2 regions of the Shewanella sp. 5S214 genome follow, and region 1 is predicted to be linked to the other one. Evidence: riboswitches for the same ligand, from Rfam matches in the RefSeq annotation. Region 1 holds a riboswitch; the other holds the start of a gene.
The links. A riboswitch is a leader RNA that binds a small molecule or an ion and turns the genes downstream of it on or off. The one in region 1 is predicted to bind cobalamin.

Region 1 (7,943 bases):
CTAAGTAACAACATACTTCGCTGATTTGTTGCGCTGCCCCTAACGTATCACCGGTGTAGCCACCAATCTGTTTACGGAAAAAGCCACCAAGCAAAATACGCACTAACCACAAGGTAATAAACAACACAAATGCCGCCACGCCGTTAAGCCATAACAACACAAAAATACCACTGGCAATCAAAATAAATAAATCGTTTAACTGTTGGTTTTCTGCAATAGGCTTAGATTTGCTGCTATCGTCATCGCGAACATATTGTTCACTAAAAATTAAGCTAGAAGCCACCACTCGACTTAAGGTATGACCTGCTACCAGAGCGCTTACCGCAGCCATAGGGCTGTATAATGCTAGCTCGACTAACAGTTGCCATTTCAGTAATAACACTAACCCCAAGGCTAAAGCACCATAACTGCCTAAACGCGAATCTTTCATAATCCGCAGCTTATCTTCTACCGTCCAACCACCACCAAAGCCATCAGCGGTGTCGGCTAAGCCGTCTTCATGAAACCCACCAGTCACCAACACACCGGCCACCATCGCCAGTAGAATGGCAATGCTCGCGGGTAAAATTAATTGTGCTAACCAAAATACCAACGCACAAATTAAACCAATCATTAAACCGACCAAACCAAAATAACGACTGGCCTGATTCAGTTTATCGCGATCAATCACCACCCATGATGGAACGGGGATCCGAGTAAAAAAACTCATTGCCACAAAAAACAAATTTAACTGCCGTAACCACTTTATCTCGCCAGACATGTTGTACCCTTAAACGACATTATGAACGCCAGCATCATCGAAACTGGCCATTTGATTGTAAAAATGCACCGCGGCTTGAATTAACGGCAAGGCTAATGCAGCGCCTGTGCCTTCTCCAAGTCTTAATCCCAGCGACAACAAAGGTGTTGCTTGTAGCTGTTGTAACAAAAGCTTGTGTCCTTGCTCTTGCGACTCGTGAGCAAAGATTAAATAGTCTCTTGATTGTGGGGATAATTTTACCGCAACTAATGCTGCAGCAGTAGCGATAAAACCATCAATGACCACTAATATTTTTTGCTCTGCGGCTGCTAAAATAGCCCCTGTCATTTGCACGATTTCAAAGCCCCCCACATGAGCTAAAATAGCCTCTGGAGACACTAAAGCAGGCTGATGCAATGCCAGAGCTTGATTAATTAATTGTGTTTTGGTGACCAAGGTTGCATCGTCAATGCCCGTGCCTCGGCCAACACATTGCTCAACATCAATATTAAGCATTGCTGACATTACCGCCGTCGCGGCTGACGTATTACCTATGCCCATTTCACCTAAGGCAATGAGATTACAGCCTCCAGCGACATGACGCATAACCAGCTGGCGAGCTAACTCAAACCCTTGGGCGACTTTTTCAAGCCCCATAGCAGCACACAAATGCATAGCGTGAGTACCAGCGCCTAAGCGCTGATCGATAACGCTCGTTTGCCCTGTCAGCGGTTGTAATATACCGCAATCAATAATTTCAAGTTCAAAGCCGACCTGGCGACAAAACACGTTAATTGCCGCGCCGCCTTGAACAAAGTTATGCACCATTTGAGTCGTCACTTCGCTTGGCGCAATCGACACGCCATAAGCGGCAATACCATGGTCGGCAGCAAACACTAACATAGTTGGCTTAGTGATTTGCAGCTGTGAACTTAATCGCTGCTGATTGCCATTATATTGCACCCGAGCAACCTGTAATGCCAACGATTCTAGTTGACCTAAAGCCCCTAGCGGTTTGGTTTTTTGATTAATCTTATGCTGGATGATGTCATCAACATCTGGATTAACGGCTTCTATAACAAACATTTCAACTCCAACAACTTGGGCTAATAAATTTCAACATGATGCGCATAGCAATTCTTATAAAAGTTCTTATACCTGTGTCTAAATAATTAGCGCCGTTGGCGTAAAATAAACAAGAAAAACACACTGCCTAACGCTGCTGTAATAATACCAACGGGCAATTCTTGATTAGATAAAACACACCGCGCTATCACATCAATCCACACCATAAATAAGCCACCCAACATCGCGGTTAAGATCATCGGCTGACGTCCAGAAAACAATAACCTAACCGTGTGCGGGATCATTAAACCGACAAAACCAATGCCACCACACGTTGCCACTAGCATTGCCGTAATAAGCGAACACAGTAACAACATACTTAAACGCAATTTAGCGACATTAATTCCTAAGGTATGCGCGGTTTCATCTCCCGCTTGCAACGCCATAATTTGTCGTCTAAAGGTCAACATAATCAATAAACTAACCCCTACCGTTACACTCGGTAACAGTAAGTTTGACCAACTGGCTTTGGCAAAACTGCCTAAACTCCAAAACAGCACTGACGCCGCAGCCTGTGGGGTCGAAAAATACAACAACAAACTGGTCAATGCACCAAACAGAAACGAGGTCGCCACACCGGATAACAACATACGTTCAACTTGGCTACTTCGACCAGGTCCCGACAACATAAACACCACCAACACAGATAAACTGGCGCCGATGAATGCTCCTATCGGAATACTTAATGTTGACCAAGACCACCAAGGTTGTGCGGTAAAGTTTGGCGCTAGGGTAAATACCCCTGAAAACATCTCGGCAAACAAACCCGTTTGACTGAATAACGACACCACCAACACCGCACCAAATGACGCCCCAGAGCTAATGCCAAACAAATACGGGTCAGCTAAAGGATTGCGGGTCACGGTTTGTAATACACTGCCCGCTATAGACAAACCAGCGCCGGCGACAAAGGCCAATAAAATTCTCGGCAAGCGTAATTCAAGCACAATACGTTGAGTTATCTTAACTGCATGCTCACTGCCATCAATCGCACTCGGCATGTCGCCGCCTAATAAGGTATTAAATATCATTAATACGTCATTTAGATGAATATTGGCCGCCCCAAAACTGGCGGCAAAAATCGGAGTAAGCAGTGTAACTACAACCAACAAGCTGAAGTAAACATAGTAGCGACGTTGGGATGCATCAATCATGATCAGGGCCCACTTTGTGGCTGGGTTGGTAACCATAAAAATAACTAATAAGGGGTTTTGCGTGTTGTGGATGAACATTAATGTCGCAGCACACACCGAACACATCACTAATTTGTCGCTCAGTCAGCACTTCAGTTGGAGTGCCTTTAGCAATTAACTGTCCGTGATCGAGTAGTAATAATTTATCGCACATCGCACTGGCTAAATTTAGATCATGTATCGATGCGATAACGCTAATGCCTAATGATTTGACCAGTTCAAGAATTTGAATTTGATAACGAATATCTAAATGATTAGTGGGTTCATCTAAAATAAGAATATGCGGTTGTTGCACGATAGCGCGGGCAATAAGTGCACGCTGCTTTTCACCACCAGATAACAGTTCATACTGTTGCAGTGCTTGTTGCTGCAAGCCCACTTTGGCTAATGCGCTTAATACACGTTCACGGTCTTGGACGGTATTAGGATCAAACAAGCCTTTATGCGGCGTTAACCCCATGGTCACTAACTGCTCGGTGGTCATGTCAAAATAATGCGGCGTATCTTGTTGTACCACCGCAATATTTTGCGCTAGCAACTTAGATGAAAACTCACTGATGGGTTTGGAAAAAATCGCAATATCGCCGCTAGTAGGCACAATGTAACGATACAGGCAACGTAACAAGCTTGACTTACCCGCGCCATTTGGGCCAATTAAGCCTAGCATTTGGCCTTTAGGCAGACTGAAATGAATGTCAGCCAAAATCATTTTCTTATCGACTTGCCAAAAAAGATGATTTACATCTAATACAGACTCAGACATGCAAGTAACCTCGCCATGTCCAATTAATTAACACATACATCGATTTAATCACTCCCCTAAGTCACCCGCTTAGGTATGGATAATGAGGCGATTCAAAGCTGGTATCTGACTTATGCACCAATACTTAATTGATCCATTTACAGTTGCGGGTACAGTTTGGGCTTATCCCAATTCCCAATACCTTGAAAGGCACTACTTTTTAAACTATCGTGTTGAAGATAATCATCTTAACGACATGATGTTAATACAATAAATAGTAAGCTAGTCATTTTAACACCATGATATTGAGACTAATACGACTCTGGTGGTTCTCAAGTCTTAGGCCAATGTAAGGTAAAACTCACTTTAGCGGCTTTAGTATCTTTTATTGGCGGCTGAAAACGATCAATATTATCAATATCGTCAGGCCAATACACATCGAGCATCATAATAGCAGCATAGGGGATCGCTAGGTTAGCGAATAATCCGCTACATTGGCCAGTATTGAGTACATATCCGACTAAACAGCGCATTACGCCACCATGAGTCACCACTAACGCATGGGGACAATCGTCACCATTAGGCTTTTGTTGAGCACTATCTGTCTGCGCAAAAGAGCTCCACAGAGCATCAACGACCGTCATTAAGCCAGCTTCCACTCGTGCGGTAAAATCGGTTACCGACTCAGCCTTGTCTGGTGTATTTTGTGCCAGCCAAGGGTTATCCCAATAAGCATCAAATTGTTGTGGGTTTTGCTGATAAATAGCATCAAATGATTGCCCATCCCAGACACCAAAATCAATTTCTTGTAGTGAAGATAAAGTGGTTAACGGTAACGATAGTTGCTGTGCTAAAGCTTGACTAAATAACTGACAACGCAACAACGGCGAACTAAATACATGACTAATCGGATATTGCTGCTCGATAAAAGCTTGCTGCATTTGCGTCATACCAATATCGGTAAGCTTCACATCGGTGCGGCCGCGGAATATCCCTCCACCTTCACACTCACCATGGCGCATTAATATTATCTTGGCTCGCTTCATTGACATAAACCTTAGTTAGAGAGTCATAAACATTTATCAAACAGAGCCTTGCACTGCTAACACAGAGCAAATGCCCCCTCAATTTAATTAACTATTCTGATGTTAACTTACTTATCCAGCTATCGAGTAAATCAAATTAAATCAAATTGCGCCTCATTGAGCTTAAATCAGCCTTGCTCTAGCGGTAAAAATTCGCGTACTATGGACGTCTATACGTTTATATGTCCAAAATACTATCTTAACAGGTCAGCATATAAAAGGTCATCATTATGAGCAATAGCCCTGATCTACAGTAGCAACCAAAAATTGCCTGTAGTAGCTGTAATAAACAATGATGTTATCGCCCTACTCTGGTAAAAATAAGGGTATGCTTATCTCAATTAAGGTATCAAGCAACATAGTGATAAAAAGGTAACTGTTATGGCGAAATCGACTTCTTACAGTCAAACACTTGAACAACTTAATGCATTGTTAGCGCAGCGTATTGTGATTTTAGATGGCGCCATGGGCACCATGATCCAAGACTATAAGTTGGAAGAAGAAGATTATCGTGGCGAGCGTTTTAAAGATTGGCATTGCGATGTTAAAGGCAACAATGACTTATTAGTACTCAGCCAAGCGCAAATTATTAAAGATATTCATACCCAGTACCTGTTAAACGGTGCCGACATTATTGAAACCAACACCTTTAATGCCACCACCATCGCCATGGCCGATTACGATATGCAGTCTCTGGCCGCCGAAATTAACCTAGCCGGAGCCCAAATTGCCCGCCAAGCAGCCGACGAAGTGGCTGCGCAAACAGGTTTGCCACGTTATGTTGCTGGCGTATTAGGTCCAACTAACCGCACCTGCTCTATCAGTCCAGACGTTAACGACCCTGGGTTTCGTAATGTCAGTTTCGACCAATTAGTCGACGCTTATGTCGAATCCACCAGCGCCTTAATTGAAGGCGGCGCCGATATCATTTTAGTTGAAACCATTTTTGATACCTTAAACGCCAAAGCTGCTCTATTTGCGATTGAAAAAGTATTCGATCAACTCGGCGATCGCCTACCTGTTATGATCTCAGGCACCATTACCGACGCCTCAGGCCGAACCTTAACAGGGCAAACCACAGAAGCCTTTTATAACTCTTTACGCCATATCAAGCCGTTATCGATTGGCCTTAACTGCGCCCTTGGTCCTAAAGAGCTGCGCCCGTACGTTGAAGAATTATCGCGTATTGCCGAGTGTTATGTTTCCGCCCACCCAAATGCTGGCTTACCCAACGAATTTGGTGGCTACGATGAAACCCCAGAAGAAATGGCCGAAGTCATTAATCAATGGGCTCAAGAAGGCATGCTCAACATTGTCGGCGGCTGTTGTGGTAGTACACCCGCTCATATCAGCGCCATTCGTGAAGCGGTACTCAGACACGAACCCAGACAGATCCCAGATCTGCCCGTGGCTTGTCGTTTATCGGGCCTAGAGCCTTTGACCATAGATAAAAATTCGTTATTTGTTAACGTCGGCGAGCGCGCCAACGTGACCGGTTCAGCTAAGTTTTTACGCTTAATTAAAGAAGAAAAGTTTGAAGAAGCCTTAGATGTCGTGCGTGAGCAGGTTGAAAATGGCGCACAAATTATCGACGTCAACATGGACGAAGGGATGCTCGATGGCGTCGCGTCTATGGCAAAGTTTTTAAACTTAATCGCCTCTGAGCCCGACATCTCTCGCGTGCCAATCATGATTGACTCATCAAAATGGGAAGTGATTGAAGCCGGTCTTAAATGCGTCCAAGGCAAGTCGATTGTTAACTCGATTTCGATGAAAGAAGGCGAAGCCAAATTTATCGAACAAGCCACCTTAGTCAAACGCTATGGCGCTGCTGCCATTGTAATGGCCTTTGACGAAGACGGCCAAGCTGACACTCGTGAACGTAAAACTCAAATCTGTACTCGTGCTTATCGCATTTTGGTCGATGTTGTCGGCTTTCCTCCAGAAGATATTATTTTTGATCCCAACATCTTTGCTATTGCCACCGGTATTGATGAACACGACAATTATGCTGTCGACTTTATCGAAGCCATTAAAGACATCAAAGCCACCTTGCCACACGCGATGATCTCCGGCGGTGTGTCTAACGTGTCATTCTCGTTCCGCGGTAACAACCCAGTGCGCGAAGCCATTCACGCGGTGTTTTTATACCATGCCATTCAAGCGGGAATGGATATGGGTATTGTTAACGCAGGTCAGTTAGCCATATACGATGACATTGATCCTGAGCTAAAAAAACGGGTTGAAAACGTAGTTCAAAACTTACCTTGCCCAGTAGCCGACTCAAGTAACACTGAACAACTGCTCGACATCGCTGAAAGCTTTAGAGGCGATGGCTCACAAGTGGCTAAAAAAGAAGATTTAGCCTGGCGCAGTTGGCCAGTATCGCAGCGTTTGTCGCATGCATTGGTTAAAGGTATTACTGAATTTATTGACGAAGACACTGAAGCTGCCCGCCAAGAAGCTGTGCGTCCACTGGACGTGATTGAAGGGCCATTAATGGACGGCATGAACGTGGTCGGCGACTTATTTGGCGCAGGCAAAATGTTCTTACCACAAGTAGTTAAATCGGCTCGGGTAATGAAAAAAGCCGTCGCTTACCTTAATCCTTATATCGAATTGGAAAAGGTTGCTGGCCAGTCAAACGGGCGAATTTTAATGGTCACCGTAAAAGGTGATGTGCATGACATAGGTAAAAATATCGTCGGTGTGGTTCTCGCCTGCAACGGCTACGAAGTGGTCGATCTTGGGGTAATGGTATCGGTCGATAAAATTCTCGATGCAGTAAAAGAGCATAATATCGACATCATCGGCATGTCAGGTTTAATCACTCCAAGTTTAGATGAAATGGTGCACAACGTGAAAACCTTCCACCGTGAAGGCTTAACCATCCCAGCAATTATCGGTGGTGCAACCTGCTCTAAAATTCATACTGCAGTAAAAATAGCACCGCATTATCCACATGGCGCCATTTACATTGCCGATGCTTCTCGTGCTGTGCCTATGGTGTCAAAACTGATTAATAACGCCACTCGCCAGGCGACCATCGACGAGGCTTA
Region 2 (7,943 bases), on a different contig from region 1:
CCACTAATGCAAATTTAATCCAACAGTGGCTCGAGCTGGTAGCAAGTGAAGGTATAAATTTACAGCGGGTTGATTAATAAACCTCTTTTAGATAACACGCGTCGAAGCACAAGTCCTGGAGAATCAGGGTTTTGTGTTTGGCGTAAGTTATGGGCAATTAAAAATTCTTCGCGTAAATCGTCATCCAATCCTAATGCATCAAATGCATCAAGGGATAATTGTTGTTGCTGGTTATCAATCAGTGATTTTAATACTTTTAGTGACACGGGGCGAGACAGCTCTGCATTTAAATAGGCAAAAGCCGTTAATACAATCACCTGACCAAAAACACTAAATAATGCTAAGGTTTGCATTTCATCCGCATCAATTTTGATGTTATCACCGGTTTCAATCTGCTCACGTAACTGTTCTAAACAATCATCTGCAATCGTTTCATTTAAGGCCCAATAACCTTGAACTAATTTTTTGTAAGGTTCAGAAAGTTCATCAAGGCGTTCTTTAAGATAAAATGAAAATGCATATCGATAGATATTCACTTGGCCTAAACGAATTAAGCAATCTTTAACACTGCGACTTTTAGTCGATATCATTCCAGCTGAATGGGCGCTATTACTGCGCAATAACAAGTGTGCAGCCAATGCCGGATCAGCAGAGACTATGTCGATTACGATTCTAATATCAGCTTCGTTAATCAGGGCTTTTTTTAATGGAATTAATATGCCACGACGACCAATGACTTGCTCTTCATTGCTAATAATAGCTTTAACTTGAGTAAAAACTTGTTGCTCAAGACTCGTCATATCTATCGATTACCTTTTTAAAATTAACACACTGTTAATCAATTTAACGGTATATTAAAACGAAAGCCAGCGATAGTTTACTGGCTTTCATAAGTAATAATTTACTGGCTGTTGTGACTAAGACTTGATCAACCGAATTATCTAGAAACGATAACCCGCTGTAAGTCTAATTGAACGACCAGTACCTGAATAATAGCCACTGCCATAAGCAGAGTAATACCCTGTGCCGACATAGTCTTCATCAAGTAAATTATCAATACGTAAACTGGCACTCCACCCTACATAGCTGTAATTCAACGCAAGGTTGGTTAATACATAACTGTCTAACTTATCGCCAGTATTGCTGTTGTCGCCTTCCATGTAACGCTCGCCAGTGTAAACACCTTCAACAAACGCTTGCCAATGAGCAGATATATCGTAACTCATATAAGCTTTACCAGAGTGCTTGGCCACCCAAGATAATGCTTTACCGTCGTTCTCGCCTTGAGTGAATTCTGCATCAATATAGTCGTACGACGCACCTAATAACCAATTCGTTGAAAGCTGCACATCATAAGCCGTGCTTATACCAAAACGACGCGACTTATCAGCGTTAACGTTAGCACCGCCACCATAAGGACCATCGGTACGACCACCTTCGTAAACAATCTCATCTTCTAATTCAAGTTGATAAGCATTGATCTTCAATGTTTGAGTGGTAGTGGTATAATCCCAACCCGCTTCATAAGAGCGACCCGTTTGTGGATCTAACCCCTGAGTTGTCAACGGTGTATAAGCTTGTTCATCGACTTTGGCAAAGCGGAAGTTATCATTAGCACGAACATAAAAACGATGTTCGCTGCTCGGACGATAATTAACACCAAACTCAAGTGCATGGGCGTCATTATCAATTTCAATACGGTTTGGATAAAGTAACTGATCATACAAATCGTCAGTCACTTCCGAGTAACGGCCACCTACTACATAAGATAATGTCTTGGTAATAGGCACTGATGCTTGAACATAAGCACTACGTTGAGTCTGTTTATTATTGCGTTGAATAGAAGCCGTATCAAAATCTGCTTCACCTGTACTCACATCAATGCCGGTGACCAAATTCAAGTCGCCATGATCTAAGTGATAATTGGCGGTCGCTTTAGGCGAAAAGCTTAATAAGTCACGCTCAATTCGCCCTTCACTGCCATATAACAGACTGGTGATTAACGTGTCAGAATAGGTTAAATCGGCACTCAATGCCCAAATATTATTTAACTGGTACTGATAGCCACTGCGTAATGCGGTGGTCATTTCATGAGTGAATTCACCCTCAGAAAAAGGAGCCACTTGACGAGGATTGGCTTGATATTGCGCTAAGGTCAGTGCACCTGGTACTTGACGATCATTATCAAAATAATTAACTTCGACAAAAAAGTCTTCTACGTCAGTTTGATACTGAATGCGACCTAAAATAGAACTGGTGTCATTGTCGTTATTGTCGCGGTAATTATCACTTTTGTTATAACTCGCCGCTAAAAAGTAACGCCATGCATCATTGATAGCACCCGAAATATCACCTTTAGCTTCATAAGTGTCAAAACTGCCACCGCTGATTTGTATGCCACCACTGGTTTCTGTTGGTGCTTTAGTAATAATATTGATAACGCCGCCAACAGCTTGATCGCCATATAACACACCTGCACTACCAGATAGAATCTCAACTCGCTCAATTAAGTTAATTGGAATAGATTCAATACTCGGTGCTGCAATATCAATGTTATTCAGTCTGCGTCCATCGACTAAAATCAGGGTGTTATTCGCCGCTTGCGAAGCTGAAAATCCGCGCATAGAAAATACTGTTCCCGAATTATTATCCGACACCTGAATACCAGATTGTCCACGTAATAAATCGGTTAAGTTAGTCGCGCCGCTCATTTGAATGTCAGCAGCATCAATCACATTGACGTTGGCAGCAATATTTAATGGCTTAGCAGCATTACGACCAATAACCACTAGGGTTTCATCCATGCTGATTGCTGAAGATGAAGAAGATGAAGCCGCTGAGTCTGCTGCCATAGCATTCACACTGACTACACTGAAGAATGCACTTAATAGCAATGCAATTTTTGTTGGTTTAGTACCCATTTACCTTTAACTCCTGAAAGGAAAAATGGGGCAAAAGTGCCGCAATATAGATGACGACTGTTGGCAAATCTACAGATCAATTCTTAGCGTATGCCAACAAGCGGTATTATATTACATTTCGAGATCTGCCCACCGAAATCATCGAAATCACCTTTAAGGCCGGTCTCCGGACTAAGGCTGTGGTGCTAAGACCTCAATGGCATAGCACACGCGAGTCTAGATGATTAACGCAATCGAGTTGCGCACCTGACTCTCACCAATCACCGTTGCGGGGGCAGTACCAGACTTGCACTGGTTTCCCGATTATCCTGCTGTGGGATATTGACCCACGGCAAGCACCATAAAGATTGACTCACTCACCTCAACGCTGACTTAGCCTTTAGGTGAGCGATTAAAATAACATGAGGCTCAGCTCAACATTAAAAAATATGTCTTTGGTTATGACAAGCTTGTATTAAGTCACTGCGTGCTAAACGTAACCGTTTGCGCAGCAAAATAATAACGCGGCGATTATAACGGATCCTAAGGTGTACTTCATACTGACAAAAGGTAATCTCACAGATAATTCAACTTAATGATAAATAAACTCATAGATTGCGATGGTCTTAAAGGCTAAGGGAGCTGGTGAGCACACATTTACATTCGTAAACATCAATATGTAAAGTTGAAACTTGGATACAAATAAGTGTAAATGACATCTTCGGGTTAATGTTCAACACCGAGAAAAAATGATTAGGGCTGGGTCATGAACTGACGATAATTATCGATAGTGATAGGTGCGGTATCAGGAGTAAATATGTCGGTACGAATAGATTTATGAATAAGATAGACATCATCGTCGTCACTTATTACCGTAAAATAGCCCATTTCACCTTGTAAAGGGGATATAAAAGACGTTTCAATCACAGCTGAAGCGCTATGAATATTAGGCATACTGGTACAACCTAATAAACCATGCACAGCCTCGAGGCCATCCACCTTAGAACTGCCGAGCTGTTGATAAATAACCTGCCCTTGGCAATGTTGTCGATAAGTGTCAGCCATTGAATTTAAAAATTGTTCTGGTTCAACGTCATCGGCTAAGCCCTTAAAGCCTTGCATACAGACTAAACGAGACCAATTATTTAACGACTCATCACTAGGAACAAACTCAGCCATGGTCATATCACCACGTTTTTCATTAAAGGCAAGCTTCCAATCCAATGGTGGTAAAAAACCAAACTTCGCAGACAGCTTTGTCAGTTGCTGAACATCATCAGACATCACAGCAGTAGCTGATGAATGACCAACTTCACCAAATGTCATGGGGATTTGAGAGGTAGCAGATGCACTACTCGGGAACAGGAACAATATCCCTAAGCACCCCGAGCAGCCAATAATTGCAGCAATCTTGTTCATCCAAATGAATCCTTATTTGGTCAAGATAAAGATAAGTTGATCGAAACCATTCTAATTGAGCATATCCTATCCTGAACATACAAAAATTGAAACTTATCTATAACATTTACATCTTGGATAACATATTAATTAAACGTTTCGTCATCTTCAGCATCATCTTCGGCGTCGAAAAGTTCTTCTTCGTCGATAGCTGATTCAGCAGCAATGGCCGCGGCTACGCTTTTAGCTTTAAGGTGTTTCTCAGTTTTACGCTTGTTACGATCAGCTTGCTTAGCTAAAAAACCTTGCAGTGATTGCTCGCCCCATGCAATGGCTTCAGCTTCTGTGGCAAAACCATCTTGGCTTTTTGATACTATGGTTTTAGTCGCTGTCATACGACGAGTAATTTCAGTTTTCCACGTGTTTTCAATTTGAATAACACGTAAAGCATACTTTTTGCTATCGCTCATAATCTATTCTTTCCTAACTTAAGGTATCACAGGCTTAAACCCGTGAAATTTCAGCCGCGCAGTGTACTCGAAACGCACGAGTTTGGGCAGCTATTTAATGGCTGTTTTTTCAGCTTATTCAAAAAACTTATCCAGTGACAAGGAGAATATTGCCACTGGAAAAGCAATGATGAATAAAATATTGCTGCTACACCATTATTGTTTGACTAATTGGTTGGAGCCAACAATCATCATTTCGCATTTATGGCAGTCGAATACTAACTTCAATTTATCTTTGCCAACATCTAAAAACATCGGATCAGCTTTAATACCTTCAACTTCTTTCGGGCATAAATTAAAGCTGTAGCGGAGACAATGTTTGGTCACCATTAACGGCGCATCATGTAACACATTATTTTTTTCATAGGTGTCTTCAATTTGAATCACCCCATGTTGATGATAAAACGATTTGGCTTTTTCGTTGGCCACATTGGATAAAAAGCTCAATGCTTTTTGTGGAAAACGCGCCGTTTTATCATGCACCCAACGCTCAGGTCGTTGGTAACTGGCAACCCTTGCCGCCATTAATGCACTTACAGCATCGCGGCGTAACTCATTGACCACAGAGGCAGGTAAAAACCACATGGTTTGTGTCAGCAAATTAATCTTATTCAGCACAAAGTCGCTACTGCCAAGTTTACTAAGTTGTTTTTTCAAATTTTCAGCGGTTTTAGCCTGATCATTAGCAGGAGCTTTGTCGCACACTAAAGTGACGGTGGCACTAATATTATGCACATCGGTAATCGTTAAGCCTACGCCGTCATCAGTATCAAAGAATTGCATATCGACAGCAATTTTACGGCTAGCTGAATCTTTGTTGAGGATAGCTTCGAACTTATGATCAAAGTTTCGGAACATCATCACCCCAATTTTAAGATCTTTGGGCACTTCAGTTAAATATAAGGTGTTGCCCTCTGCGCGGTTGATGCGTACACCAGAGAGTTTATCGTCAGACAAACGCTGAGTTTCATAATGCTCAACAAAGAAACACAGACCATCACCATTGTTAAAGTGAATGTCTTTACCACTTTCACTGGTATCGATTTTAATAAAGTCTTTACCGACATGAGTAATTCGGCCCACTTTTTCACCAATAAACTTAGGCGAACTAAAATGCTCAATCGCCTCGGTCCGTTCATTAACAAAATAATCGGTTTTACCGCGGTTAAAGCTTTTATCAGGATCGGGAGTAAAATTAAATTCGCAACGACCATGAGAGATAGATTCAAGATCGGCACGCTTGGCAATAATTGCATCAAGCTGCTGGCGATAATGTGCGGTAACATTCTTAAGGTAAGTAATATCTTTTAAACGGCCTTCAATTTTAAACGAGCTAATACCCGCATCAATTAATGCCTCTAAATTATCCGTTTGATTATTATCTTTTAATGACAATAAGTGCTTATTTTCGGCTAAGACCTCGCCTTCACGCGTGGTCAAATTACAGGGTAATCGACACATTTGTGAACATTCACCGCGATTAGCACTTCGATTAGAGTAAGCGTGACTTAAATTACACAAACCACTGTAGCTGACGCACAGAGCGCCATGAATAAAGAACTCTAACTTCATTTTTGTGCTGGCTGCGATATCACGAATTTGGGGAATATTCAGCTCGCGGGCTAACACCACCTGAGAAAAACCAACTTGCTCAAAAAATACCGTTTTTTCTGGGCTGCGGTTATCGGTTTGGGTGCTGGCATGTAACGCAATAGGCGGAAGATCAAATTGTAACACCCCCATGTCTTGCACAATCAAGGCATCGACGCCCGCTTCATAAAGCTGCCAAATTAGCTTTTGGGCTTTATCAAGTTCGTCATCCATTAAAATAGTGTTTAAGGCCACAAACACCTGGGCATGATAACGATGAGCAAATTCTGCTAAGCGAGCAATGTCTTCAATACTGTTGCCAGCATTGTGACGGGCACCAAACGCTGGGCCACCAATATAAACCGCATCAGCACCATGACGAATAGCTTCAATGCCATAATCGGCATTTTTAGCGGGGGCTAAGAGTTCTAACTGGCGCTTTACAGGAGCCTCTGGGGTGAACAATTCTACAGAAACCATAATGTTAACTATATTTCGCATCAATTCGGATAAAAAAGTGCGCCAACATACTAATATTATCGCATTGACATAAGTATGTTGGCGCACTCGCATAGTGCTTGTATTTTAGCAAACTTTACCCAAAGTTCTAAGTAAATTCGTTGCTAATAACCGCGATAAGCTGTGCTGCATTACGCTTATAAAAACAGCTCTTGGATGTTTTTAAAGTCAGCTTTGCCTTCAGCAATTTCTTGTGGGTTTAAACCAGACACTTCATGTGGGAACACTAACCAATCTTCAGATGAATGAATGAAATATTCTGGTTTTAGGTCCACTTTAGTGTTTTTCGGTTTGTAGTAAGGGCAGGCAATACGGATATCCGTTGGCATGTTCAAGCGCATAAACTTTCTTAACTTACCAATAAGCGCATCAATGCTGCGCCCTGAGTCAAAGACGTCATCAACAATCAACAAACCATCACTGGCGTTAGCGTTTTCAATAATATAATGCAGACCATGTACTTTAATATTTTTATCTTGCTTATCGGTTCCAATGCCATAATAAGAAGAGGTTCTCACCGCGATGTGGTCAGTTTCAACTTTCTTAAAATCGAAATATTCTTGTACTGCAATACCGATTGGAGCACCGCCGCGCCAAATACCCACAATAAACTGTGGTCGAAAGCCACTGTCATACACTTGTGCAGCGAGTCTAAATGAATCTTCCAGTAGTTGTTGCGCACTAATAAAGTGTTTATCTGTCATTGGTTAAGCCCCCGATTATTTTATTGCGGGGAATTTTATACCAAATAAAGCTTTCTTGCCTGTAAGAATAGTAATTAATTGATCAAGGTAAATAAAAAATTTAACCGCTTAATGAAATCGCAATCCCCTGTAATCAGCCAGCTGATGCTGTCCATCCTCGCTTGATTGAATCATTTGCTCGGCGCCAGATTACCAAGCCCTTAAGCATTACATTCAGGTCGAGGTCCAGATCGCCAAATAAAGCTGCATATGTAGGCTCAAATCGACATCTCTGCGAGTATAAATCTACTTGTGATTAACAACGGCTATGGCATAGTGTGGTT

Region 2: another riboswitch for cobalamin. It lies ahead of ACED29_RS08700 (TonB-dependent receptor); the one in region 1 lies ahead of ACED29_RS19515 (ABC transporter ATP-binding protein).

Annotation. Positions count from the first base shown of each region.
Region 1 is NZ_JBGOOV010000040.1:2,851-10,793, reverse strand. Features, by position in the region: gene ACED29_RS19530 (adenosylcobinamide-GDP ribazoletransferase) at 1-760, opposite strand, end outside; gene cobT (nicotinate-nucleotide--dimethylbenzimidazole phosphoribosyltransferase) at 770-1,825, opposite strand; gene ACED29_RS19520 (FecCD family ABC transporter permease) at 1,912-3,018, opposite strand; gene ACED29_RS19515 (ABC transporter ATP-binding protein) at 3,011-3,820, opposite strand; cobalamin riboswitch at 3,899-4,035, opposite strand; gene ACED29_RS19510 (histidine phosphatase family protein) at 4,132-4,845, opposite strand; gene metH (methionine synthase) at 5,266-7,943, shown strand, end outside.
Region 2 is NZ_JBGOOV010000010.1:48,168-56,110, forward strand. Features, by position in the region: gene ACED29_RS08690 (LysR family transcriptional regulator) at 1-77, shown strand, start outside; gene ACED29_RS08695 (HDOD domain-containing protein) at 60-800, opposite strand; gene ACED29_RS08700 (TonB-dependent receptor) at 942-2,921, opposite strand; cobalamin riboswitch at 3,061-3,279, opposite strand; gene ACED29_RS08705 (hypothetical protein) at 3,654-4,319, opposite strand; gene ACED29_RS08710 (DUF3622 domain-containing protein) at 4,445-4,768, opposite strand; gene ACED29_RS08715 (U32 family peptidase) at 4,964-6,877, opposite strand; gene ACED29_RS08720 (phosphoribosyltransferase) at 7,054-7,620, opposite strand.